Regions from separate parts of the Azospirillum sp. A23 genome, predicted to be linked through region 2. Evidence: predicted binding sites of a transcription regulator. Region 2 holds the regulator's gene; the other holds the start of a gene.

Region 1 (11,961 bases), on a different replicon from region 2:
CGCGCACGACGTGGCTGGCATGGACCTTGAAGAACAGCGCGTCCTCGACCCAATGGTGCTGGACGTGGTCCTCCTGCGTGCCCTCGGCGAGGGCCACGGTGATGGAGAAGTCGCCGCTGGGCAGGTAGGGCATCTGGAAGCGGAAGCGGGCGGCGAAGTCCTGGCCGGCCGGGATGGTGACGGGGTCGAGCTGGTAGCTGAGGAAGGTGTTGTCGCCGAACAGGTTCTGGCCCAGCTTGTCCTTCACGTAGAAGCCGACGATGGGGCGGTAGACCTGCTGGTCGGCCCGGCAATCCACCTTCAGCACGATGACCTCGCCGCCCTCCAGCACGCTGAGCGGCTGCTCCTCGGCATCCAGGATCGAGACGTTGGCGATGGTGGCGCCGCGGTTGCCGAACCAGGGGCCGCTGTCGTTGAAGTCGAACAGCTCGATGGCGTTGCGGAGCTGCGAGCCCTTCAGCAGCTCGGCGCGGGCGTCCTCCACCGGCTCCTCGCGCCTGGCCTGGGGCAGCGCCTGGCGCGCCCCGCCGATGCGGAAGCCGCGCGAGGTGTCCTGGTCGCTGTAGAGCGCCGCCAGATAGTCGTGGCAGACCTCTTTGGCCGGGCCGATGGCCCGCACCGACCCGTTGTCCAGCCACACCACCCGGTCGCAGAGGTTCACCACCTGTCCGGTGTCGTGCGACACGAAGAACAGGGTGCCGCGCTCCTTGAAGCGGTGGATGAAGCGCATGCATTTCTGGGTGAAGGACGCGTCGCCGACCGCCAGGATCTCGTCGACGATCATGATGTCGGCATCGACATGTGCCGCCACCGCGAAGGCGAGGCGGGCGTACATGCCGCTGGAATAGAGCTTCACCGGCTGTTCGATGAAGTCGCCGATGCCCGCGAACTCGGCGATGGACTCATAGCGCTCGGCGATCTGCGCGTTCGACAGGCCCAGCACCGAGGCGGCGAGATAGACGTTCTCGCGGCCGGTGAATTCCGGGTTGAAGCCGGCGCCCAGCTCCAGCAGCGCCGCGATGCGCCCGTCGACCGCGATGCGGCCGGAGGTCGGCGTCAGCGTGCCGCAGAGCAGCTGGAGAAAGGTCGACTTGCCCGAACCGTTGCGGCCGATCAGCCCGACCGTCTCGCCGCGGCGGACCTCCAGGTCGACGCCGCGCAGCGCCCAGTACTCGTCGTAATATTTGCGCCGGCCGCGCACCAGCATCTGCTTCAGCCGGTCCTGCGGGCGCTTGAAGATGGCGTAGGCCTTGCCCAGCCCCTCGGCGCGGATGACGACAGGGGTATCGGCGGCCGTGGCGGAGGTATCGGTCTCAGACGACATCGGCGAACCCCCGGCGGGTCTTCATGAACCAGAGATAGCCGAGCCACGCCACCGCCCAGGCGCCCAGCGTCGCCAGACCCCAGTCGACCGGCGACGGGACGCGGCCCCAGAACAGCAGGTCCTTCGACTGCTCCAGGATCGCGGTCATCGGATTGAGGTGCAGGATGGCGCGGAAGCGCTCGGGGATCGCGGTCATCGGATAGAAGATCGGGCTGAGGAACATCAGCACCGTGACGGCCACCCCCACCACCTGCCGCAGGTCGCGCAGGAACACGCCGGCGGCGGCGAAGAACCAGCTGAGACCCAGCGTGGTCAGACACAAGGGCACCAGCACCAGCGGCAGCAGCAGCGCTGTCGGCGGCGGCAGCCCGGCCACCATCAGATGGAACACCACCAGGATGACGAAGCCGATGCCGGCGTTGAACAATGCGACCGCCAGCGACACCAGCGGCAGGATCTCCAGGGGGAAGACCACCTTCTTGATGTAGCTGACATTCTCCAGCAAGAGGCCGGGCGCCCGGCTCAGGCATTCGCCCAGCACGTTGAACAGGATCAGGCCGGAGAACAGCAGCAGGGCGAATTCGGTGTTGCTTCCCCCCGTCGCGCCCCAGCGCGCCTGGAACACCACCGAGAAGACGAAGGTGTAGACCGCCAGCATCAGGATCGGGTTCAGCACCGCCCAGACGATGCCCAGCACGGACCCGCGGTACCGGGCGTCGATCTCCCGCCGGGCCAGCCGCAGGATCAGCGACCTGTGATGCCAGGCGGTCTGGAAAAGGGCAAAGGGACCGGCGCCGAAACCCGCTACCGTAGGGTTTCCCGACTGAGAGTTAAACAATTTAGAGTATTCCCCGTCTGCGGCCGGCCGACCATAACCCCCGCTCCGGCGGCGTTCAAGCGAAAGCATCGGCCCGGCCGGAGGGGTGGCGGAAGGGCATGGAAGAGGCGGTCCGTTCCCAAAAAGAGCGGCTGGGGGAACGGACCTTCGGTTTTCCTCGTTTACCCGAAAGATCGGAGAGGTAGTGAAACAGTCCAGGAATTTTCGTTATCACGAAGGAAAATAATAAAATAAACATTCGAGTGATTCGTGCTGTACGGGCTAATGCCACAGATAAAGCAGGACGTTCCCGCCCTATGCGTATCAGTAAATGACGAGTATAGATCAAACGTGACTTCTCTATTGTGAAGATAGAGACATGCCTTCTCATGTGGTTTCCACGTAGACTCCGGTCCACCATTGAGGATTGCATCCGTATATTTGTAAGCCCATGGGGTTAAATCCGGATTAGAGCTAAAAAAGCTTATCCGGCAGGACCATAACTAGCCTTGAGAGAGGGCGCTTGGCCGATTTTCAGGAAAGACGCACCGATTGCCGAGGTCGCGGGGAAGACGGATCGCCCGGAGACGCGGTGATGCAAAAGGAGGCTGTTGTGTTTTGGAATGGAAAGACCCTGGCAGCCGATCATTGTGCCACGTCGTTAAGGCATCATTTCGGTGACGGTGCGGTTCATCGTCTTCAAAAAGAGATCGGGTTCGTTGGGAAACGGCTTCTCCGACTTCCAAGCACCGAAAGATCGGCCTTCTTCGATCCCTGGTTCACCGAGGAGAACGCCCGCCATCTGCGGTCGGTCGCCCGATCCGTCCGTGGGATGGCGTCCGATGCGCCGGCCCTGGCGCCAGCTTTTGCGTCTGCCCCCCGCATCGTCTTCCTGCACGGCGTGATGCCGCGCAGCGGCACCAACTATCTCCAGAGCCTGCTGGAACTGCATCCCGACGTGCTGGTCAATCCCTATGGCATCCGCGAGCTTCCGTTCCTGAACACGCTGGAGGATGCGCGGACCTACGAGGGGCGCTTCCTGCGTCTCTACCGGCGCAACCGGGAGTCGTTCAGCGATCTGGAAACCTTCTGCTATATGGTGAACGGCTTCCTGCGCCGGATCGAAGCCGACTTCCCGGCCGGCAAGACGGTGGTGATCAAGTCGCCCCACACCCGGATGATGCGCTATTTCCCCTACCTGTTCCCGGCGGAGCGCTGCCTGATCGTGCTGCGCGACGGCCGCCGCGCCGTGCAGTCCACCATCGACACCTGGCCGCTGCGCTTCCTGGGCCGGACCTTCGCCGATGTCTGCCGGGAATGGAGCTTCGGCACCGAGGCGGCGCTGGAGGCGCAGAGCCGGATGAGCGCCGACGCCTGCCGGCTGGTCCGTTTCGAGGACGCGGTGGCCGCCCCCGACGGCACGGCCCGCGACCTCATGCGCTTCCTGGATTTGGACGAGGGCCGCTATCCGTTCGAGCGGATCGGCGACCTTCCCATTTTGGGATCGTCCCGCGCCTCGCGCAGCAACGGCGAGGTCAGCTGGACCCCCGTCACCAAACCCGAAGGCTTCGACCCGTCGAAGCGCCCGATCCAATGGTCGCGCAAGCGTCGGACCGTGTTCGACGCCGTGGCCGGAGACATGCAGAAGAAGGCCGGCTATGCTGCTTGACCCACTGTTCGACACCCGCCCCGCGGCAAGGGATCTCCCCCAGCCCGCTTCCGGTCTTGAGGACGTGCTGCCTGCCATCCTGACCACGCCGGCCCGCCTCACCCACCTGCAAAGGCTGGAGGCGGAGAGCATCCACATCATGCGCGAGGTGGCGGCCCAGTTCCACAAGCCGGTCATGCTCTATTCGGTGGGCAAGGACAGCTCGGTCCTGCTGCATCTGGCGATGAAGGCCTTTTATCCGTCGAAGCCGCCCTTCCCGCTGCTGCATGTCGACACGACCTGGAAATTCCGGGAGATGATCGCGTTCCGCGACCGCATGGCGCAGGATCTCGGGTTGGACCTGACGGTCCACATCAACCGGGACGGCGTGCGCCAGGGCATCGGCCCGGTCAGCCATGGTTCGGCCGTCCACACCGACGTGATGAAGACGCAGGCGCTCAAACAGGCGCTCGATGCCCATGGCTTCGACGCCGCCTTCGGCGGGGCGCGCCGCGACGAGGAGAAGAGCCGCGCCAAGGAGCGCATCTTCTCCTTCCGGACATCCTCCCACCGCTGGGAACCGAAGAACCAGCGGCCGGAGCTGTGGAGCCTCTACCAGGGCCGCATCCACAAGGGCGAGAGCATCCGCGTGTTCCCGCTGTCGAACTGGACCGAGCTGGACATCTGGCAATACATCCACCAGGAGGCCATCCCGGTGGTGCCGCTCTATTTCGCCAAGCCGCGCCCGGTGGTGGAGCGCGACGGCACGCTGATCATGGTCGACGACGACCGGCTGCCGCTGAGGCCCGGCGAGGTGCCGGAGATGGCCTGGGTGCGCTTCCGCACGCTCGGCTGCTATCCGCTGACCGGGGCCGTGCGCAGCACCGCCGCCACCCTGCCCGAGATCATCCGCGAGATGCTGCTGTCCACCGGTTCGGAACGGCAGGGCCGGGTGATCGATCAGGACGCCGCCGCCTCGATGGAAGCGAAGAAGCAGGAAGGCTATTTCTGATGCTGACGGATCTCGATCCCGCCACCGCTCCTGCGGATGCCGCCCCCTCTGAGGCCGCCCCCTCCGATGCCGCCAATGAGGTGCAGGAGTATCTCGCCCGCCAGAACGGCAAGGACCTGCTGCGCTTCATCACCTGCGGCTCGGTAGACGACGGCAAGTCGACGCTGATCGGCCGGCTGCTCTACGACTGCAAATGCCTCTTTGAGGACCAGCTGGCCAGCCTGGAGGCGGACTCCGGCCGCTTCGGCACCACCGGCGCCGGCCAGCTCGACCTTGCCCTGCTGGTCGACGGGCTGGCGGCGGAGCGCGAGCAGGGCATCACCATCGATGTCGCCTACCGCTTCTTCACCACCGAGCGCCGCAAGTTCATCGTCGCCGACACGCCGGGCCACGAGCAGTACACCCGCAACATGGTCACCGGCGCGTCCACCGCCGACGCCGCGGTTCTGCTGGTCGACGTGCGCAAGGGGGTGCTGACCCAGACCCGGCGCCACAGCACCATCGTCTCGCTCTTGGGCGTCCGCCATGTCGTGCTGGCGGTCAACAAGATGGACGCGGTCGGCTGGAGCCGCGAGACCTTCGAGCGGATCGCCGCCGACTACCGCGTCTTCGCCCAGCGCATCGGCATCGACGAGGTCACCTGCATCCCGGTCTCGGCGCTCACCGGCGACAACGTTACCAAACCATCGGAGCATATGGGCTGGTACGGCGGCCCCACCCTGCTCGGCCATCTGGAGAGCGTCGACGCCGCGGCGGAGGAAAAGCTCGGCTCCTTCCGCATGGCGGTGCAGTGGGTCAACCGGCCCAACCAGGATTTCCGCGGCTTCTGCGGCACGGTGGCCGGCGGCGCGCTGCGCACCGGCGACGAGGTCGCCATCCTGCCCGGCGGGCGGACCAGCCGGGTGGCGCGGATCGTCACCATGGACGGCGATCTTGGGACGGCGCTGCCCGGACAGGCGGTCACGCTGGTGCTGGCCGACGAGGTCGATGCCAGCCGCGGCGACATGATCGTCGCCGCCGCCGGCCGGCCGGAGGTGGCCGACCAGTTCGCGGCGCATGTGGTGTGGATGGACGAGCAGCCGCTGCTGCCCGGCCGCTCCTACCTGCTGCGGGCCGGCACGGCGACGGTCGGCGCCCAGGTGACCGAGCTGAAGCACACCATCAACGTCAACACCCAGGAGCATGCCGCCGCCAAGCATCTGGACCTCAACGACGTCGGTTTCTGCAATCTGGCGCTCGACCGGCCGATCCCGTTCGACGCCTATGCCGACAGCCGCGAGACCGGCAGCTTCATCCTGATCGACCGGTTGACCAACGCCACCGCCGGCTGCGGCATGATCCGCTTCCCGCTGCGCCGGGCCTCCAACATCCACCGCCACGCCTCGAAGCTGGACAAGGCGGCACGGGCGGGGAACTTGCAGAAGCCCTGCGTGCTCTGGTTCACCGGCCTGTCCGGCTCCGGCAAATCCAGCGTTGCCGACCGGCTGGAGCAGGAGCTGCACCGTCTCGGCCGCCGCACCATGATCCTCGACGGCGACAATGTCCGCCACGGGCTGAACCGCGATCTGGGCTTCACCGACGAGGACCGGGTGGAGAACATCCGCCGCGTCGCCGAGGTGTCGAAGCTGATGGTGGACGCCGGGCTGATCGTGCTGGTCAGCTTCATCTCCCCCTTCCGCGAGGAGCGCCGGATGGCGCGCTCCCTGGTGGAGGACGGCGAGTTCGTCGAGATCTTCATGGACACCCCGCTGGAGGTCTGCGAGGCCCGCGACCCCAAGGGGCTCTACAGGAAGGCCCGCGCCGGCCAGCTCCCGCACTTCACCGGCATCGACAGCGCCTACGAGCCGCCGGACGCGCCGGAGATCACGCTGAAGGGCGCCGAACACGGCACCGACGCGATGGTCGCCCAGGTGATCGGGGAACTGCGGCGGCGCGAGGTGATCTGAGGGGGAGAAGAGAGGATGGGTTTCGCTCCTGCTCGTCCTACAAGACAGTTTGCTTTCTAAAAGATCCACAAATATTGTATGAGGAGAAGCACAAAAAATAGGGTATTTTGAGCCATCAATGGCGGAGCCAACTTGGGCAAGCTGACGACCTTCGGAAAGTTGCGGGTGGTCGTCCAGGGGCGCGACCACAATCCGCCCCACTTCCACGTCAAAGGGCCCGACGTCAACGCCTTGGTCGGTATCGATCCCGTCATCGTCATCCGCGGCAAGGTGCCGTCCGACCTGTGGCCTGAAATCCGGACCTGGGCCGTCATGCACCGTGCCGAACTGATCGCCGCCTGGAATACCCTCAACCCGCACAGCCCCACCACCTGAAAGGGAGGTTCCATGTCAGAAGGCTTCGTTATCGGGACCGACCCCCGCCCCGTCCCGCTGATTGCTGCGGTCGAGGCCGGCCCCGGAACCATCCTGACTGTCGATTGGGTCGGTGGGGGCGGGGTGTCCGTCGATCTGGCTGGCTGGATCGCCTTGCACAAGATTGACGCTCTGCGCGTGCCCACCATCTTCGCAAAGCCCGAGATCGGTGAAGACGGCGACACTATCCAATGGGCCGGGGACGAGGACCTGTCGATCGACAGTGTGCATCTGGAGTTGCTGGCCGAACAGCAAGCCGTCTTCGGCGCGGCCGAACTGTCGGAGTGGCAGGACCGGCATGGTCTGTCCAACACTGAGGCGGCCGATCTGTTCGCGCTGCATGTCAACACCTGGATCAACTATCGCACCGGTGTCAGTTCGGTTCCTCGGGCGCTGCTGATCGCCTGCCGCGCCATCGACCGAGACCCCCTGCCTCTGGCCGCCTTCCTGCGCCCTCGCCGCCCCGGTCGCCCGCCGGCGGCGGCTGAGTGAAGCACCATCACTCTGGATAACTTTTCATCGACACAAGCCGTCAACCCGCCCCCGCCACCATCTCCCGTGCCCGCCGCAGGTCGGCGACGAAGTCGCGATAGGCCTGCTCCGCCCCCTCGCCCGCCGGCAGGCGCAGCAGGTAGGACGGGTGGACGGTGACCAGCCCCTCCCAGTCGCCGAACCCCATCGGCCCGCGCTCCCGCAGGACCGAGACGCTGCGCCCGGTCAGCGCGAGCGCCGCGGTGGCGCCCAGAGTCACCACCAGACGCGGGCGGACGAAGCCCAGCTCCTTCATCAGCCACCAGCGGTAATGCTTCACCTCGCCGGCGGTCGGCGACTGGTGCAGGCGGCGCTTGCCGCGGGCGACGAACTTGAAATGCTTCACCGCGTTGGTCAGGTAGGCGGCGCCGCGCTCGATCCCGGCCTCCTCCAGCGCGCGGGTAAGCAGCTGCCCGGCCGGGCCGACGAAGGGCCGGCCCTCCACATCCTCGTGGTCGCCGGGCTGCTCGCCGACGATGGCGATGGCGGCCCCCACCGGCCCCTCGCCCAGCACGGCTTGCGTCGCCCCCGGCACCAGGGGATCCGCCGCCCGGATGATGCGGTTCAGCTCGGCCAGCGTCGCCGGCTCCTGCCGGGCCATGGCGGCGACGGCCTTGTCGGGGTTGCGGCGCCGGGGCGCCGCGGCCTCCGCCTCGATCATCGCCTGGACGCGGGCGGGGGCGGAGCGGATCATTCCGGGAATGGCCGCGGCTTCCGGCAGGTTGGCCCAGTATTTCCGCGGCATCTCCGCCCGCATCGCCGTCGGGTTCACCCGCGCGGGATTGAAGGTGCTCTCGTAATAGCGCTGCCAGCCCTCGGCGAAGCGGTCGTCGCGGTCGAGCCCCTCCGGCCTCAAAGCCGCCGGCCCGACCGTCAGCGAGCGCCGGTCCCACTGCAGCGAACCGACCGGCGTCAGGATCGTCCAGACCAGGCTCTCGAACCGTTCGACAAAGAAGGGGGCGGTCGCCTCGACGATGAAATTGTCGGGCTCGAACCACGCGACGTAGCGCTCCCCGCCATCGGGATCCCGAACTTCGCGGAAGCGCAGGAAGGCGTGCATCTTGTGCAGGTCGCGCCGCACCGCCTTGTCCAGCATCGCCAGCCGATGGACCAGCGGGTCGGCATGGTGGTCGAGGATGTCGCGCTCCCCCCGCACCACCCGGCAGACCAGCCGGTGCAACAGGCCATAACGCTCCGGATCGCGGTGGCAGACCACGCTTTCGATCAGCGCCCCCACCGGCCGGGGCAGCGGAACCGGCGGCGCATCGGCCGGCAACGGGGCGGCATCGCCGAACAGCGACGGCGCCGCCCCGCCGCTCCACACCACCCCGTCCGGATCGGCGCCGAGCGCGACCAGCCCGCGCAGGGCGCGGCGGAAGCCGTCCAGATCGGCGCCGTCCTTCAACTCCACATGCCGCATGGCTCGGCCCCTCAGAACAGGCTGAGCTGCTTGGGCGGCGCCACCAGCCGCTGCCGCAGGTCGGCGCGGTCGGTCAGCCCGCCCGGATGGTGGTCGGCGGCGATCAGGAAGGCGCGCGCCCGCTTCAGCCCCGACGACAGCCGGGCCACATCCTCCAGCCGCAGGGTGGTGTGGCGGCGCGCCTCGACGATCTTGTCGACCGCCCGCGCCCCCAGCCCCGGCACGCGCAGCAGCATCTCGCGGTCGGCGCTGTTCACGTCGACCGGAAAGCGCTCGCGGTTCTTCAGGGCCCAGGCCAGCTTGGGGTCGACGCCCAGATCCAGCATCCCGCCCTCGCCCCCGGCGGCGATCTCGTCCACCGTGAAGCCGTAATAGCGCAGCAGCCAGTCGGCCTGGTACAGCCGGTTCTCGCGCTGGAGCGGCGGCGGCTTGGCCGGCAAAGCGGAACTCGCCTCCGGGATCGGGCTGAAGGCGGAATAATAGACCCGGCGCAGCCCATAGCGGCGATAGAGCGTGTCGCTGGTCTCCAGCACCGACAGGTCGGTGGAGGCGTCGGCGCCGACGATCATCTGGGTGCTCTGACCTGCGGGGGAGAAGCGGCGCTTTTCCTCCTTGGCCTCCAGGATGCGTTCGCCGACCTGCCCCATCACCGCCTTGATCGAGGTGCCGTCCTTCTCCGGCGCGAACTCCTTCAGGCTGCGGTCCGACGACAGTTCCAGGTTGATCGACAGCCGGTCGGCCCACAGCCCGGCCTGCTCGATCAGCCAGGGGCTGGCCTCCGGAATCGTCTTCAGATGGATGTAGCCGGCGAAGCCATGGTCGCGCCGCAGCGTGCGCGCCACCAGCATCAGCTGCTCCATCGTGTGGTCGGGCGAGCGGATGATGCCGGAGGACAGGAACAGCCCTTCGATGCAGTTGCGCTTGTAGAAGCCCAGCGTCAGCTGCACCACCTCGTCGACGCTGAACCGCGCGCGCCGCACGTTGGAGGAGCGGCGGTTGATGCAGTAGGCGCAGTCGAACAGGCAATAGTTGGTCAGCAGGATCTTGAGCAGCGAGACGCAGCGCCCGTCCGGCGTATAGGCGTGGCAGATGCCGGCCCCGGTGGTCGAACCGATGCCGTCCGGCCCGCCCGTCCGCCGCTTCGCCCCCGACGACGCGCAGGAGGCGTCGTATTTCGCCGCATCCGCCAGGATTTCGAGTTTGTCGAGCAGCGCGTCATCCACCGCGATGGCTTCCCTCTTCCTTTCAGGATGTTCGCAATATGTTCTTATCTAAGGAAAAGGCAAGCGGGGTGTCTTGAAAGCGGGCCGGAACGGGGCCACGTGCTCTACAACCGGATCCGGGCCCCTCTGGCGACTTAGACGTGGTCGCGATGTCGGATCTCTTCACCTGCTTTTGCGCCGACGGGCGTGACCGCACTTGGAGGGACTGATGCCCTTACCCCTGAGACAGGGCCCCCGGCATTCCCTGCTCCCGGCCTTATCCCCAACGCGCCGCCCCTCCGGCGCGCCGCACGGCTGTGCCGCCGCTCCTGGCGGTCGCCCTCTGGGCGGCCGGCTCCGTGCGCCTGCGGGGCGTCGGCGCCGGGCCCAGGGCCGAGACCCTGACTCCTTCCCCCGCCTCATTCCCAACCTTTTGATGAAGACGAGCATCGCCATGGACCACACCGAACGCCAGATCATCGACGACTTGTTCGCCAAGCTGCATCAGGCCGAGGCGCAATCCGGCCCGCGCGATCCCGAGGCCGAGGCGCTGATCCGCGAGCGGATCGCCCGCCAGCCGGCCGCCCCCTACCTGATGGCGCAGGCCATCGTGATGATGGAGCAGGCGCTCGCCGCCTCCCAGGGCCGCAACGAGGAGCTGGAGCGCCAGCTGCGCGAGCGACCGGCCGCCCCCGCGGGCCCGGCCCAGCCCGGCGGCGGCGGCCTGTTCGGCAGCCTGTTCGGCGGCAGCAGCCGTCCTGCTCCGCAGCCCTCATATCCGGCGTCTGCCCCGGCCGCAGCCGCTCCGGCCGCTGCCATGCCGGCCGGCTCGCCCTGGGGCCGTCCGCCGGCAGCATCAGGCACGCCCGCCTATGGCGACCCGCGCGTCGCCGGCTATGCCCAGCAGCCGCGGGCCGGCGGCGGCTTCATGGCCGGCGCCATGCAGACGGCGGCCGGCGTCGCCGGCGGCATGCTGATCGGCAGCGCGCTCTCCAGCATGTTCTCCGGCGGCGAGGCGGTGGCGGCCGAAGCCGCCGGTGCCGCCACCGATGCGGCCACCGCCGCCACCGATCATGTCGAACAGACGGTCGAGGACAGCGGCTGGGGCGATTTCGGCGGCGAAGAGGAGTTGTAAGTCCATCCCTGATGGCGGCGCTCCGTTGAACTTGACGCCGCCTCAGGGGAACAAATTCCTATAGAATGGCGTAGGACTCACCGTTGCGGAGCCGACGCCATGCCTTCCCCTCCCCTCTGTTCAGGATCGCCTGCGCCAAGGCATGGCAGGGGGCATGGCAGGGGGGCCTCCCCGACCGATGGAACGCCGCCGTCCGCCCTGTTCCACAGCGTTCCATCCGGCCCCGCCGCTGGCCCCATCTCGGACCCCGGTGCCGGCCCGCCGGATGGAACGGCAGCGCTTGGCGTGTTTCACGCTGTTCCAGCCGTCTTTCCCGTCGGCCCCGTCGATGGAACGCCGCCGCCCGGCACGTTCCACGCTGTTGCAACCGCCGTCCGCTGCGCCCCGCCCTCAGGCCTTCACGATGCGGTCGGCGAAGCCCTCGACGGCGCGCATGGCGTTGCGGGTGTCGACCACCAGCGGGCAGTGGGCGGCGAGGCCCTGCCAGTCGATGCCGTCATGGTCGGTGACGA
Region 2 (11,961 bases):
GGAAGCCGGCGGAAGCGCGTCCGGTAACTCGCCGGACTGAGCCCCAGCCTTTGCCGGAAATGGTGGCGCAGGGTGGCGGCGGAACCGAAGCCGGTCAAGGTCGCCACCTCCTCCACCGGCAGGCTGCTGCATTCCAGCACCTCGCGGGCCCGGGCCAGACGTTCGGTCAGTAGCCAGTCGCCGGGGGTGGTGCCGGTCATCGCCTGAAAACGGCGCAGGAAGGTCCGCAGGCTCATGCCCGCCCGTGACGCCATGCTCGAGAGGCTGTGGGTCTCCGCCAGCGTCTCCCGCAGATGGTCGAGCAGGGGGCCAGACGCGCCCCCTCGCGGGCTATCGGCACCGGCGTTTCGATGAACTGAGCCTGACCGCCTTCGCGGTGGGGCTGCACCACCAGACGGCGGGCGACGCTGTTCGCCGCCTCCGGGCCGAAATCGCGACGGACCAGATGCAGGCAGAGGTCGATGCCGGCCGCGCTGCCGGCGGAGGTCAGGATGTTGCCTTCATCCACATACAGCACATCGGGCACCACCCGGATGTCGGGATAGAGGTCCGCAAGCGTTGCGGCATATCGCCAGTGAGTGGTCGCCCGGCGGCCGTTCAGCAGACCGGAGGCGGCAAGAACGAAGGCTCCGGAGCAGATCGACAGGATGCGGGCGCCCCTGGAGTTCGCCTGTCGAAGGGCGGCAGTCAATGCAGTGGGAACCGGCTCCATTGCGCCGCGCCATCCGGGAATGACGATGATGTCGGCTTGGTCGAGAAGGCCGAGACCACCATCCGCCTCGACGCGGATGCCTCCCATTGCCCGCAACGGGCCGTCGTCGAGTGCCGCAACGGCGAAGCGATACCAGTCCGGTCCCAACTCCGGACGGGGCAGGCCGAACACCTCGACGGCGACACCGAACTCGAAGGTGCAGAGACCATCATAGGCGAGTGCGACCGCCAGCGGGGAAAGGGCATTTGGCATGACCTGTACGATAGCTGGCAATCGCGCCACTTTCCAGCCGAAGCCGCCACAGGGATGATTGGGTCCTCATCATTCATCGGGCGATTGCGAAGAGGACAACATGGCCAGTCTCGTCACCGAAATTCCCGCTGCTCCTTCCGAACAGGCGGAGGCGCACTTTGCCAGGCGCCTGTCCCTGGAGACCGATTGCTGGGATGTTCACGACTCATCGAAGTCCGGTGTGCCGGATTTCGTCCTGCTCGATGTCCGCGGGCCGGCAGCTTATGCGCGTGGCCATGTGCCGGGCGCCTTGAACCTGCCGCATGGCAAGATCACGGAGTGTCGGATGGCCGAGTGGCCGGAGGGAACGCTGTTCGTGGTCTATTGCGCCGGTCCCCATTGCAACGGGGCGGATCGCGCGGCTCTGCGTCTGGCGCGGATCGGGCGGCCGGTCAAACTGATGATCGGTGGCGTGACCGGCTGGATCGACGAAGGCTTCGCGCTGGAAAGCGACGGCTGACGGACTGCCTCAGACGAAGACGATCCCGGCGATCAGCGCCAGGATCAGCAGATAGACGACCAACCGGCGGACGCGCCAGCCAAGCGGCGCCCGGTTGTCGTTGGCCGGCGGGCGCAGACGCACCCGCCGGGCCGGAACGATGTACGCAGTCGGGTCCTGGGCGGCTCCGTTGGAGCCGCCCATTCCGATATGGGCTGTGGGCCGGTTAGCCACGCTCGGCCAGCGGCACGAACGGCCGCTTGACATCGCCGGTGTAGAGCTGACGCGGACGGCCGATCTTCTGCACTGGGTCCTCGATCATCTCCTTCCACTGGCTGATCCAGCCGACGGTGCGGGCCAGCGCGAACAGCACGGTGAACATGCTGGTCGGGAAGCCCATCGCCTTCAGGATGATGCCCGAATAGAAATCGACGTTCGGATAGAGCTTCTTCTCGATGAAGTACTCGTCCGACAGGGCGATCTTCTCCAGCTCCATCGCGATGTCCAGCAGCGGCTCGTCCTTGATGCCGAGCTCGCCGAGAACCTCGTGGCAGGTCTGGCGCATGACCTGGGCGCGCGGGTCGTAGTTCTTGTAGACCCGGTGGCCGAAGCCCATCAGGCGGAAGTTGTCGTTCTTGTCCTTGGCGCGGCGGACGAACTCGGGGATGCGATCCACCGAGCCGATTTCCTCCAGCATCTTCAGAACGGCTTCGTTCGCACCGCCGTGGGCCGGACCCCACAGCGAGGCGATGCCGGCGGCGATGCAGGCGAACGGGTTGGCGCCCGACGAACCGGCCAGACGGACGGTGGAGGTCGAGGCGTTCTGCTCGTGGTCGGCATGCAGGATGAAGATCTTGTCCATCGCCTTGGACAGGATCGGGTTGACCTTGAACGGCTCGCAGGGCGTGCCGAAGGTCATGTAGAGGAAGTTCTCCGCGTAGGACAGGTCGTTGCGCGGATACATGAAGGGCTGGCCGGTCGAGTACTTGTAGGCCATCGCCGCGATCGTCGGCATCTTGGCGATCAGGCGATGCGCGGCGATCTTGCGCGCGGTCGGATCGTTGATGTCCAGCGAGTCGTGGTAGAAGGCCGACAGGGCGCCGACGACGCCGCACATGATCGCCATCGGGTGGGCGTCACGGCGGAAGCCGCTGTAGAACTTGGTCAGCTGCTCGTGCACCATCGAGTGGCGGCGCAGGATGTTCTCGAACTCCGTGCGCTCGGCCGCGGTCGGCAGGTGGTTGTTGAGCAGGAGGAAGCAGACTTCCGGGAAGGTCGAATGCTCGGCCAGCTCATCGATGGCGTAGCCGCGGTGCAGCAGCACACCCTCGTCGCCGTCGATGTAGGTGATGCCCGATTCGCAGCTGCCCGTGGAGGTGAAGCCCGGATCGTAGGTGAAATAGCCGGTCTCGGCGTAGAGCTTGCGGATGTCGATCACGCTCGGCCCGACGCTGCCGTGCATGATCGGCATCGTGACCTGCTTGCCCGTCTTATTGTCGATGAGGGTAACGGTGTCCTTGCCGTCCTCAGTCTGGGTCATCTCGGCACGTCCTTATCGTTGAGGGTCGGGCTTGGTGCCCTTTTTTCGTCGGCGCAGCATAGTTCCATGGCTGCCCGATGGCAACGCACGGAAATGACCATTATGCTGCACCCGCTGCATCGCGGATGCGAGAAAGCGTCGCTTCCCGACCCAGCAGTTCGGCCACCTCGAAGATCGGCGGCGACACCGTCGACCCGGTCAGCGCGGCGCGCAGCGGCTGCGCCACCTTGCCCAGCTTTTCGCCCCGTGCCTCGGCGAAGGCGCGGACCTGGGCTTCGAGCGCGGCGGCGGTGAACTCCGGCTCGGCGGCGAAGGCGGCCGCCAGCTCCTTCAACAGGTTGCGGCCCTTTTCATCCAGCAGAGCGGTTGCTTTTTCGTCATAGCTGAGCGGCTGCGGCGCAACGTAGAAGCGTGCGCTCTGAGCCAGATCGACGACGGTGCGGGCGCGCTGCTTCAGCCCGTTCATCGCCCGCGTCAGAAGGTCGCGTTCCGCCTCGGACAGGCTGCGGCCGAGATCGGTTTCCAACCGCGGAGCGATCAGGCCGATCAGGCGGGAATCGTCGGCCAGGCGCATGTAATGGGCGTTCAGATTCTCCAGCTTGGCGAAGTCGAAACGCGACGCCGACCGGCCGATGCTCTCCAGGTTGAACCACTCGATCGACTGCTCGGTCGAGATGATCTCGTCGTCGCCATGCGACCAGCCGAGCCGCAGCAGATAGTTGCGGACCGCCTCCGGCAGATAGCCCATGTCGCGGTAGGCATCGACGCCAAGCGCGCCATGGCGCTTGGACAGCTTGGCGCCGTCCGGCCCGTGGATGAGCGGGATATGGCCGAAACGCGGCAGGTCCCAGCCCATGGAGTTGAAGATCTGGATCTGGCGGAAGGTGTTGGTCAGATGGTCGTCGCCGCGGATGACGTGGGTGACGCCCATGTCGTGGTCGTCCACCACCACCGCCAGCAGATAGGTCGGCGTGCCGTCGGCGCGCAGCAGGATCAGGTCGTCGAGCTGGGCGTTCTGCACCGTCACCTCGCCCTGAACGAGGTCGTTCAGGACGGTCTGGCCTTCCTGCGGCGCCTTCAGCCGGATCACCGGTGCCACGCCCGGAGGGGCATCGGACTCGGGACGGTCACGCCAGCGGCCATCGTAGCGCATCGGCTGGCCGGCGGCCTTCTGGGCGGCGCGCATCTCTTCCAGCTCTTCCGGGCTGCAATAGCAGCGATAGGCCTTGCCGGCGGCCAGCATCTGGTACGCGACCTCGGCATGGCGGTCCTTGCGCTCGAACTGGCTGACGACGTCGCCGTCCCAATCCAGACCCAGCCACTTCAGCCCGTCGATGATGGCGTCCACCGCCGCGTCGGTGGACCGTTGCCGGTCGGTGTCTTCGATCCGCAGCAGGAACTTGCCACCGGTGTTGCGGGCGTACAGCCAGTTGAACAGGGCGGTGCGGCCACCGCCGATGTGCAGAAAGCCGGTCGGCGACGGAGCGAAGCGGGTGACGACGGTCATCGGTCTCTCAATTTCCGGTTCGGCGCTGGTATGATGCGCCGGTGGTTCGACACCGTGGTTTAACACAGCCACCTGGCTTGGAGGCAATGCGATGCGCGCATGGACGGTCGTTGAGGGGCTCGCAGATGGCATCGCTGCGCCTGGAATCCGTTACCGGTGACGGCCGCCGGCTGGCCGGAGGAGGAAACCGACGGTCCCGCGACACTCGGCGGACGTTGGCGGCGACTGCTGGCGCGCATCGGCGGGCGACTCGTGGCGCTCGCGGAGGCGGAGGGTGAGCGCTGGGTGCTGTGGCTGCCCGTCGCTTTTGGGGCCGGTGTGTCGTTCTATTTCGGGCTGCGGCAGGAGCCCGACTGGTGGATCGGCGCGGCGGCGGTCGGCGGCTGCACGGTGCTGGTGCTGGCGCTGCGGCGATGGTTCGCCATGGCCGGCGTGGCGATGGCGCTCTTGATGCTGGCGGCGGGGTTCCTGGTGGCGCAGGCGCACACCATCCGCATGGCGGCACCGGTGCTGAGCCGCAGCATCGCCGGTGCGACCGTCACCGGCCGGGTGATGGCGGTGGAGCGGCGGCCGGGCGCGACACGGATCACCCTGCGGGACGTGAGCATCGGCAAGCTGGCGCCGGAACGGACGCCGGCCGCCGTGCGCGTCCGCCTGTCGGACCGCTTCCCGGCACCGGCGCCCGGATCGGTGGTGCGGCTGCGGGCGACGCTGCTGCCGCCGCAGGCGCCGGCCGAACCCGGTGCCTTCGACTTCCAGCGGCGGGCCTGGTTCATGGGGCTGGGCGGTACGGGCTTTGCCACCGGTGCGCCGGAACTGGTCGAGGCGCCGCCGGTGACGGGGTGGAGCACGGTCGCCGTCGCCTTCGAGAAGGCGCGCGGCGCGATTGCCGAGCGGGTGGTGGTTGCCATCGGCGATCCGGTGGAGGCGAGCGTCACCACGGCGCTGCTGAACGGCGAGGAGTTCGGCATCCCGGAAGCGACGATGGACGACTTCCGCAACAGCGGGCTGGCGCATCTGCTGTCGATCTCCGGCCTTCATGTCGGCATCGCCGCCGGCATCCTGTTCTATGTCGTGCGGGCGTTGCTGGCGGCGGTGCCCTATATCGCGCTGCGCTGGCCGATCAAGAAGATCGCGGCCCTGTTCGGCATCCTGTCGGCGCTCGCCTACACGCTGCTGGTCGGGGCGCCGCTGCCGACGGTGCGGTCGGTGCTGATGACCGGCATGGTGATGGGGGCGATCATGCTGGACCGCCACCCGCTGAGCATGCGGCTGGTCGCCTTCGCCGGGCTGGTCACCATGGCGATGGACCCGGAGGGCATGCTGGGGCCGAGCTTCCAGATGTCCTTCGCCGCTGTGGTGGCGCTGATCGCCGCTTTCGAGAAGGGCAGCGTCAGGCTGGCGGAATGGCGGCGCGATGCGGGATGGATCGTGCGCGGGTTGTTCTATGTCGGCGGGATTCTGCTGACCAGCGTGGTGGCGACGCTGGCGACCTTGCCCTTTTCGCTCTTCCATTTCCAGCAGATCGCCTTCTATGGCGTGCTGTCGAACCTGATCGCCATTCCCATCACGTCCTTCTGGGTCATGCCGTGGAGCCTGATCGCCTACGCGCTGCTGCCCTTCGGACTGGAGGCGCCGGCGCTGATCGCCATGAACTGGGGCGACCGGGCGGTGATCTGGACGGCGGAGTTCTTCGGCCGTCTCCCCTGGGCCTCGCTGACCGTGCGGGCGATGCCGGCGGACGGGTTCGCCCTGCTGGTGATGGGAGGGATCTGGCTGTGCCTGTGGACGCGGTGGTGGCGTTGGCTGGGAATGCTGCCGGTCCTGGCGGGGCTGGCCTCGCCGATGCTGGCGGTGCGGCCGGATGTGCTGGTGGCCGGCGACGGGACGGTGATGGCGGTCAGGCTGCCGGATGGGCGGCTCAGCGCGTCGGTCAAGGGCGGCGGGCGGATGACCGAAACCTGGCGGGAGCGCGATGGCGAGCGGTCGGTGGCCGATGCCTGGCCGGCCGACGGGGGATGGAGCGGGGGAGGGCGCTCGCTGGATTGCGACGCGCTTGGCTGCCTGTACCGGGTACGGGGAAAGACGGTGGCTTTGCCGCGGCTGCCGGATGCGCTGGACGAAGACTGCGGGGCGGTCGATGCGGTGGTGACGGCCGAGGTGGCGCGGCGCTGCCGGGCGGACCTGGTGGTGGACCGCTGGACCCTGCGCCATGAAGGCGCGCATGCGCTGACGGTGACCGCCGAGGGGGTGACGGTGGAGACGGTGCGCGGGCTGCGGGGAGATCGGCCCTGGACCGGAGGAAAGTGAGAGGAGCTTGGACCTCACCGATCCCATCCGCCGCGGGGACGGAGGAGAGGATCGGCGGTCGGGCAGGAAAAGCTCAGTACTTGCGCACGAGACCGACCAGCTTGCCCTGTACGCGGACGCGGTCGGCACCGAAGATGCGGGTCTCATAGGCGGCGTTGGCGGGTTCCAGGGCGATGGTGTTGCCCTTGCGGCGCAGGCGCTTCAGTGTCACTTCGCCCTCGTCCACCAAAGCGACGACAATCGTGCCGTTCTCCGCCGCATCGCAGCGCTGGATGACGATGGTGTCGTGATCGAGGATGCCGGCCTCGATCATCGAGTCGCCGGAAACCTCCAGGGCGTAATGGTCGCCACCGGTCAGCATGGAAGCGGGGACGTCGACGAAGGCGCTGTTGTCGCGCAGAGCCTCGATGGGCGTTCCGGCGGCGATCCGGCCATAGAGCGGGAGCTGGACCGTCTCGTTCGCGGCGGCCGGGGTCGGGGCGGGTGGAGCGGTATCGCGGCCGGCGAAGGCGAAATCGCCCTTGATGACGTTGGGCTGGAACTTCGGCTTGGCAGCCGCGGTCCGGTTGCGGGAGGCGTCGAGACCCTCGGGAAGGCGCAGAACCTCCAGCGCACGGGCCCGGTGGGGCAGGCGGCGGATGAACCCGCGCTCCTCGAGCCCGGTGATCAGGCGATGGATACCCGACTTGGACTTCAGGCCCAGGGCGTCCTTCATCTCGTCGAACGACGGCGAGACACCGCCCTGGCCAAGCCGTTCGTGGATGAACAGCAGCAATTCGTGCTGCTTGCGCGTGAGCATGGATGCCTCCCGGCCTCGGCCAGACTGAAGATGGAACAAAAACTAAACGTTGCTCCATGTTCTAGTTTGGTTCCTGCTGCGCGTCAAGCCCCCCATCGGCTTCTTTTAGAACTTGTGTGGAACATTTGGAACGCTGTGAAACAGTTTTCCGGGTGATGTTCACCTGTTCCAGTCTTCGTCCAAGCGCCATGTCCTGGCGCTCTGTTCAAGTCTAAATGCTGAGCACCCCATCCGTCAAAGGAAGCACGGTCACCATGGCGCCGGCCGGCTCCGGGTCGGCATTGGGCGGGCGGGGGATCAGGCAATCGGCCTGGGCGTACAGGGTGGTGATGGCGCTGTCCTGCCGGGCGAAGGGCGTGACGGTCAGGACACCGTCCGGGCCGGCGGCGAGGGTGGCGCGCAGATATTCCTCGCGCCGGTCGTTGGCCCTCAGCGCGCCGGTCAGGCGGGCGCGCAGCGGCACGCGGTCGTCCTCCGGCGGCAGGCCCTGCAGCACGCGCAGGATCGGGCGGAGGAACAGGAGCGCCGTGACGCCGGTGGACACCGGGTTGCCGGGCAGGCCAAGCAGCGGCACCGACCCGGCACGGCCGAACATCAGTGCCTTGCCCGGACGCATCGCCACCGTCTGCACCTCCAGCGCCACGCCGCGTTCGGCCAGCACATCGCGCACGAGGTCGTAATCGCCATGCGCCGCCCCGCCGGTGGTGACCAGCAGGTCGCAGCCGGCGGCTCCCTTCGCCAGGGCCGCCACACTTTCCGGCGTGTCCTTGGCGACGCCAAGATTATGGGCGAGCCCGCCCTGGGCGGTCACCAGGGCGCAGAGGCCGAGCGCATTGGTGCTGACGATCTGGCTCGGACCCAGCGGGTCGCCGGGCAGGGCGATCTCATCGCCGGTGGCGAGGACGGCGATGCGCGGCCGGCGGTGGACCGACAGCCACGGCACGTTGCCGCCGGCGGCCAGCGCGATGTCGCGCGCGGTCAGGCGCCGTCCCTTCGGCAGAAGCTCCTGACCGGCCGTGAAGTCGAAGCCAGCCTCGCGGACGAAGCGGCCGGCGGCCACGGCGCGGCCGATCCGCACGGTGGCCTCGTCGACGCTGCAATCCTCCTGCATCACCACGGCGTCGGCACCATCGGGCAGGGGAGCGCCGGTGAAGATGCGCACCGCCTCACCCGCGCCGACGCTGCCGGTGAAGGCGTGGCCGGCGGCGGATTCGCCGATGCGGCGCAGCGGGACGGGGGCCTCGGCGGTCGCGGCGGCGATGTCGGCGGCACGCAGGGCCCAGCCATCCATGGCGGCGGCGTTGAAGGGCGGCTGGGTCAGCCGGGCGACCACCGGTTCGGCCAGCACACGGCCGAGAGCGTCGGGCAGGGCGACGGTCTCCGCCGGGAGGGCGGTGAAGGCCGACAGGATGCGGGCACGCGCCTCGGCGACGGAGATCATGGCGTCAGGCTCCGGTGGAGGAGGACGCGCCCCACTTGCCGCTCTTGCCGCCGGCCTTGTGCAACAGACGCACGTCGGTGACGGTCATGCCGCGGTCCACCGCCTTGCACATGTCGTAGACGGTCAATGCTGCGACGGTGACGGCGGTCAGCGCCTCCATCTCCACGCCGGTCTGGCCCTTCAGCTTGCAGGTCGCCGTCACGTCCACCGCGTTGCGGGCGGGATCGCAGGACAGGTCGACCTTGACCGAGGTCAGCATCAGCGGGTGGCACAGCGGGATCAGGTCGGGCGTGCGCTTGGCCCCCATGATGCCGGCCAGCCGGGCGACCGACAGCACGTCGCCCTTCTTCACCCCGCCCTGCATGATGAGCGCCAGGGTTTCCGGCTGCATCAGCACGGTCGCCGCGGCTGTCGCGGTGCGTTCGGTGTCCGCCTTGTCGGAGACGTCGACCATCACCGCCTTGCCCTCGGCGTCGAAATGGGTGAAGCCGGTCATCGCACGGTCTCCGTCAAAAGCTTTTCCATGAAGACGCTGACGCCATTGTCTTGGTAGCAGGCATAGGGGCCGCGGTCGGTGAATCCGGCCTTGCGGTAGAGCGCCAGCGCCTCGGGCTGATGGATGCCCGATTCGAGCAGCAGGGCGTTCAAGCCCTCCGCCTGTGCCAGTTCCTCCAGCCGGGCGAGCAGACGGTCGCCGATGCGCTGTCCACGGGCAGCGGGATCGACATACATCCGCTTGATCTCGCCGTAACCGGTCGGATCGACGCGGAGCGCCGCGCAGCCGACCGCAACGCCGTCCTTGCGGGCGACGAGGAAGCGCAGGTCCGGCGCCTCCAGTTCGCCGATGTCGAGCAGGTGGCAGGTATCCGCCGGGTAGAGATCCAGCAGATAGCGGTCGAGCGCCGCCACCAGCGCGATCACGGCATCCTGGCGCGGGCTCTCCGCAGCGATCAGCACATCGGCTCTCGCTTCTGCTCCCGTATCGGCCACCACATCGGTCATCGCATCACACCGGAGCCAGCAGGGCGCGGGTGGCGGCGGTGACGTCGGCCTGCCGCATCAGCGATTCGCCAACCAGGAAGCAGCGCGCCCCGACCTTCGCCATCCGGGCCAGATCGGCGGGGCTGTAGAGCCCGCTTTCCGCCACCAGCATGCGGTCGGCCGGCACGTTGGCGGCCAGCTCTTCCGTCGTCGCAATATCGACCGCCAAGGTCTTGAGATTGCGGTTGTTGACACCGAGCAGAGGAGTCCTCAGCAGCAGCGCGCGGTCCAGTTCGGCGCGGTCGTGCACCTCGACCAGCACGTCCAGGCCCTGGGCGATGGCGGCGTCCTCGATCTCCGCCGCCTGGGCATCGGACAGCGACGCCATGATGATCAGAATACAGTCGGCACCCAGCGCGCGGGCTTCAACGATCTGATAAGGATCGACCATGAAGTCCTTGCGCAGGACCGGCAAATCCACCGCAGCGCGGGCGGCGACCAGATACTCGTCCTTGCCCTGGAAATAAGGCTCGTCGGTCAGCACCGACAGGCAGGTCGCACCGCCCTCGCGGTAGGCACGGGCCAGCGCCGGCGGGTCGAAATCGGGACGGATCAGGCCCTTGGACGGGCTCGCCTTCTTGATCTCGGCGATCAGGCCGTAGCGGCCGGCCTCGACCGCGGCGCTCAGCGCCCGGATGAAGCCGCGCGGCGGGTTGCTCTCGTTGGCGGCCCTGGCGGCGGCCTCCACCTCCGACAAGGGACGGGCGGCCTTGCGGGAGGCCACCAGGGCGCGCTTGTCGTCGTTGATGCGGGTCAGAACGTCGCTCATCAGGCCGTTGCCTCGTTGGTGATGGCGACCAGCCGGCGCAGGCGGTCGCGGGCGCCGCCGCTGTCGATGGCGTCGGCGGCCATGGCGACACCATCCTTCAGGGTCGCGGCCTTGCCGGACACCAGCAGGGCCGCGGCGGCGTTCAGAAGCACGATGTCGCGGTAGGGGCTGCGCACCCCGTCGAACAGGGCATGGATCGCCTCGGCGTTGACCTGGGCGTCGCCGCCCTTCAACTCCTCGATCCGGGCGCGCGGCAGACCGGCATCCTCCGGCGTCACCTCGAACACCGTCACCTCGCCGTCCTTCAACTGGGCGACAGTGGTGGGGCCGGTGGTGGTGATCTCGTCCAGCCCGTCGGAGCCGTGGACGACCCAGGCGGCCTCGGAGCCCAGCCGCTTCAGCACCTGGGCCAGCGGCTCCACCCACTGCTTGGAGAAGACGCCGAGCACCTGCCGTTTGGCGGTCGCCGGGTTGGCGAGCGGGCCCAGCAGGTTGAAGACGGTGCGGGTCCCAAGCTCGACGCGGGTCGGGCCGACGTTGCGCATGGCGAGGTGGTGGCGCGGCGCCATCAGGAAGGCGATGCCGGCATCCCACAGCGCCTTGCGGACCAGCGCGAAGTCGCAGTCAAGGTTGACGCCCAGCGAGCCGAGCACGTCGGCGGCACCGGACTTCGACGAGATGGCGCGGTTGCCGTGCTTGGCGACCGGCACGCCGCAGGACGACACCACCAGCGCCGCGGCGGTGGAGATGTTGTAGGTGCCGGCGCCGTCGCCGCCGGTGCCGCAGGTGTCGATGGTGCCGGGAGGCGCTTCGACGGGGATCGCCTTGGCACGCATGACGCGGGCGGCGCCGGTGATCTCGTCCACCGTCTCACCCCGGACGCGCAACGCCATCAGGAAGCCGCCCATCTGCGACGGGGTGGCGTTGCCGGACATGATGATGTCGAAGGCGAAGCCGGCCTCGGCCTCGGTCAGGGCGGCGCCGGTGGCGACCTTGCCCAGGATGGCCTTCATGTCGGACAGATCGCCGCTCATGCCGCGGTCTCCAGCGGCGCGCTTTGCGGGCGGGGGCGGGTCAGATCCAGGAAGTTCTGCAGGATCCTGTGGCCGTGC

Evidence for each region. Region 2 encodes LexA, which represses DNA repair genes until DNA is damaged. Its sites were predicted from a motif close to ATGTTCTANTTTGGTTC; they were not measured.
Region 1: a site for LexA is predicted at 10,363-10,379, ahead of ABNQ40_RS08440 (putative DNA modification/repair radical SAM protein). Genes of this name have one in related genera too.

What each region holds. Positions count from the first base shown of each region.
Region 1 covers NZ_CP170665.1:62,057-74,017, forward strand. Annotated here, with positions in the region: gene ABNQ40_RS08400 (ABC transporter ATP-binding protein) at 1-1,324, opposite strand, end outside; gene ABNQ40_RS08405 (ABC transporter permease) at 1,314-2,162, opposite strand; gene ABNQ40_RS08410 (sulfotransferase) at 2,974-3,810, shown strand; gene cysD (sulfate adenylyltransferase subunit CysD) at 3,950-4,801, shown strand; gene cysN (sulfate adenylyltransferase subunit CysN) at 4,801-6,747, shown strand; gene ABNQ40_RS08425 (DUF4160 domain-containing protein) at 6,880-7,122, shown strand; gene ABNQ40_RS08430 (DUF2442 domain-containing protein) at 7,135-7,653, shown strand; gene ABNQ40_RS08435 (UdgX family uracil-DNA binding protein) at 7,694-9,112, opposite strand; gene ABNQ40_RS08440 (putative DNA modification/repair radical SAM protein) at 9,124-10,335, opposite strand; gene ABNQ40_RS08445 (DUF2076 domain-containing protein) at 10,769-11,449, shown strand; gene ABNQ40_RS08450 (nucleotide sugar dehydrogenase) at 11,840-11,961, opposite strand, start outside.
Region 2 covers NZ_CP170667.1:1,433,256-1,445,216, reverse strand. Annotated here, with positions in the region: gene ABNQ40_RS24210 (helix-turn-helix domain-containing protein) at 1-236, opposite strand, end outside; gene ABNQ40_RS24205 (DJ-1/PfpI family protein) at 233-964, opposite strand; gene ABNQ40_RS24200 (rhodanese-like domain-containing protein) at 1,065-1,463, shown strand; gene ABNQ40_RS24195 (hypothetical protein) at 1,473-1,646, opposite strand; gene gltA (citrate synthase) at 1,669-2,982, opposite strand; gene gltX (glutamate--tRNA ligase) at 3,083-4,489, opposite strand; gene ABNQ40_RS24180 (ComEC/Rec2 family competence protein) at 4,646-6,799, shown strand; gene lexA (transcriptional repressor LexA) at 6,873-7,598, opposite strand; gene glp (gephyrin-like molybdotransferase Glp) at 7,810-9,039, opposite strand; gene moaC (cyclic pyranopterin monophosphate synthase MoaC) at 9,044-9,535, opposite strand; gene ABNQ40_RS24160 (GNAT family N-acetyltransferase) at 9,532-10,041, opposite strand; gene trpC (indole-3-glycerol phosphate synthase TrpC) at 10,046-10,849, opposite strand; gene trpD (anthranilate phosphoribosyltransferase) at 10,849-11,883, opposite strand; gene ABNQ40_RS24145 (aminodeoxychorismate/anthranilate synthase component II) at 11,880-11,961, opposite strand, start outside.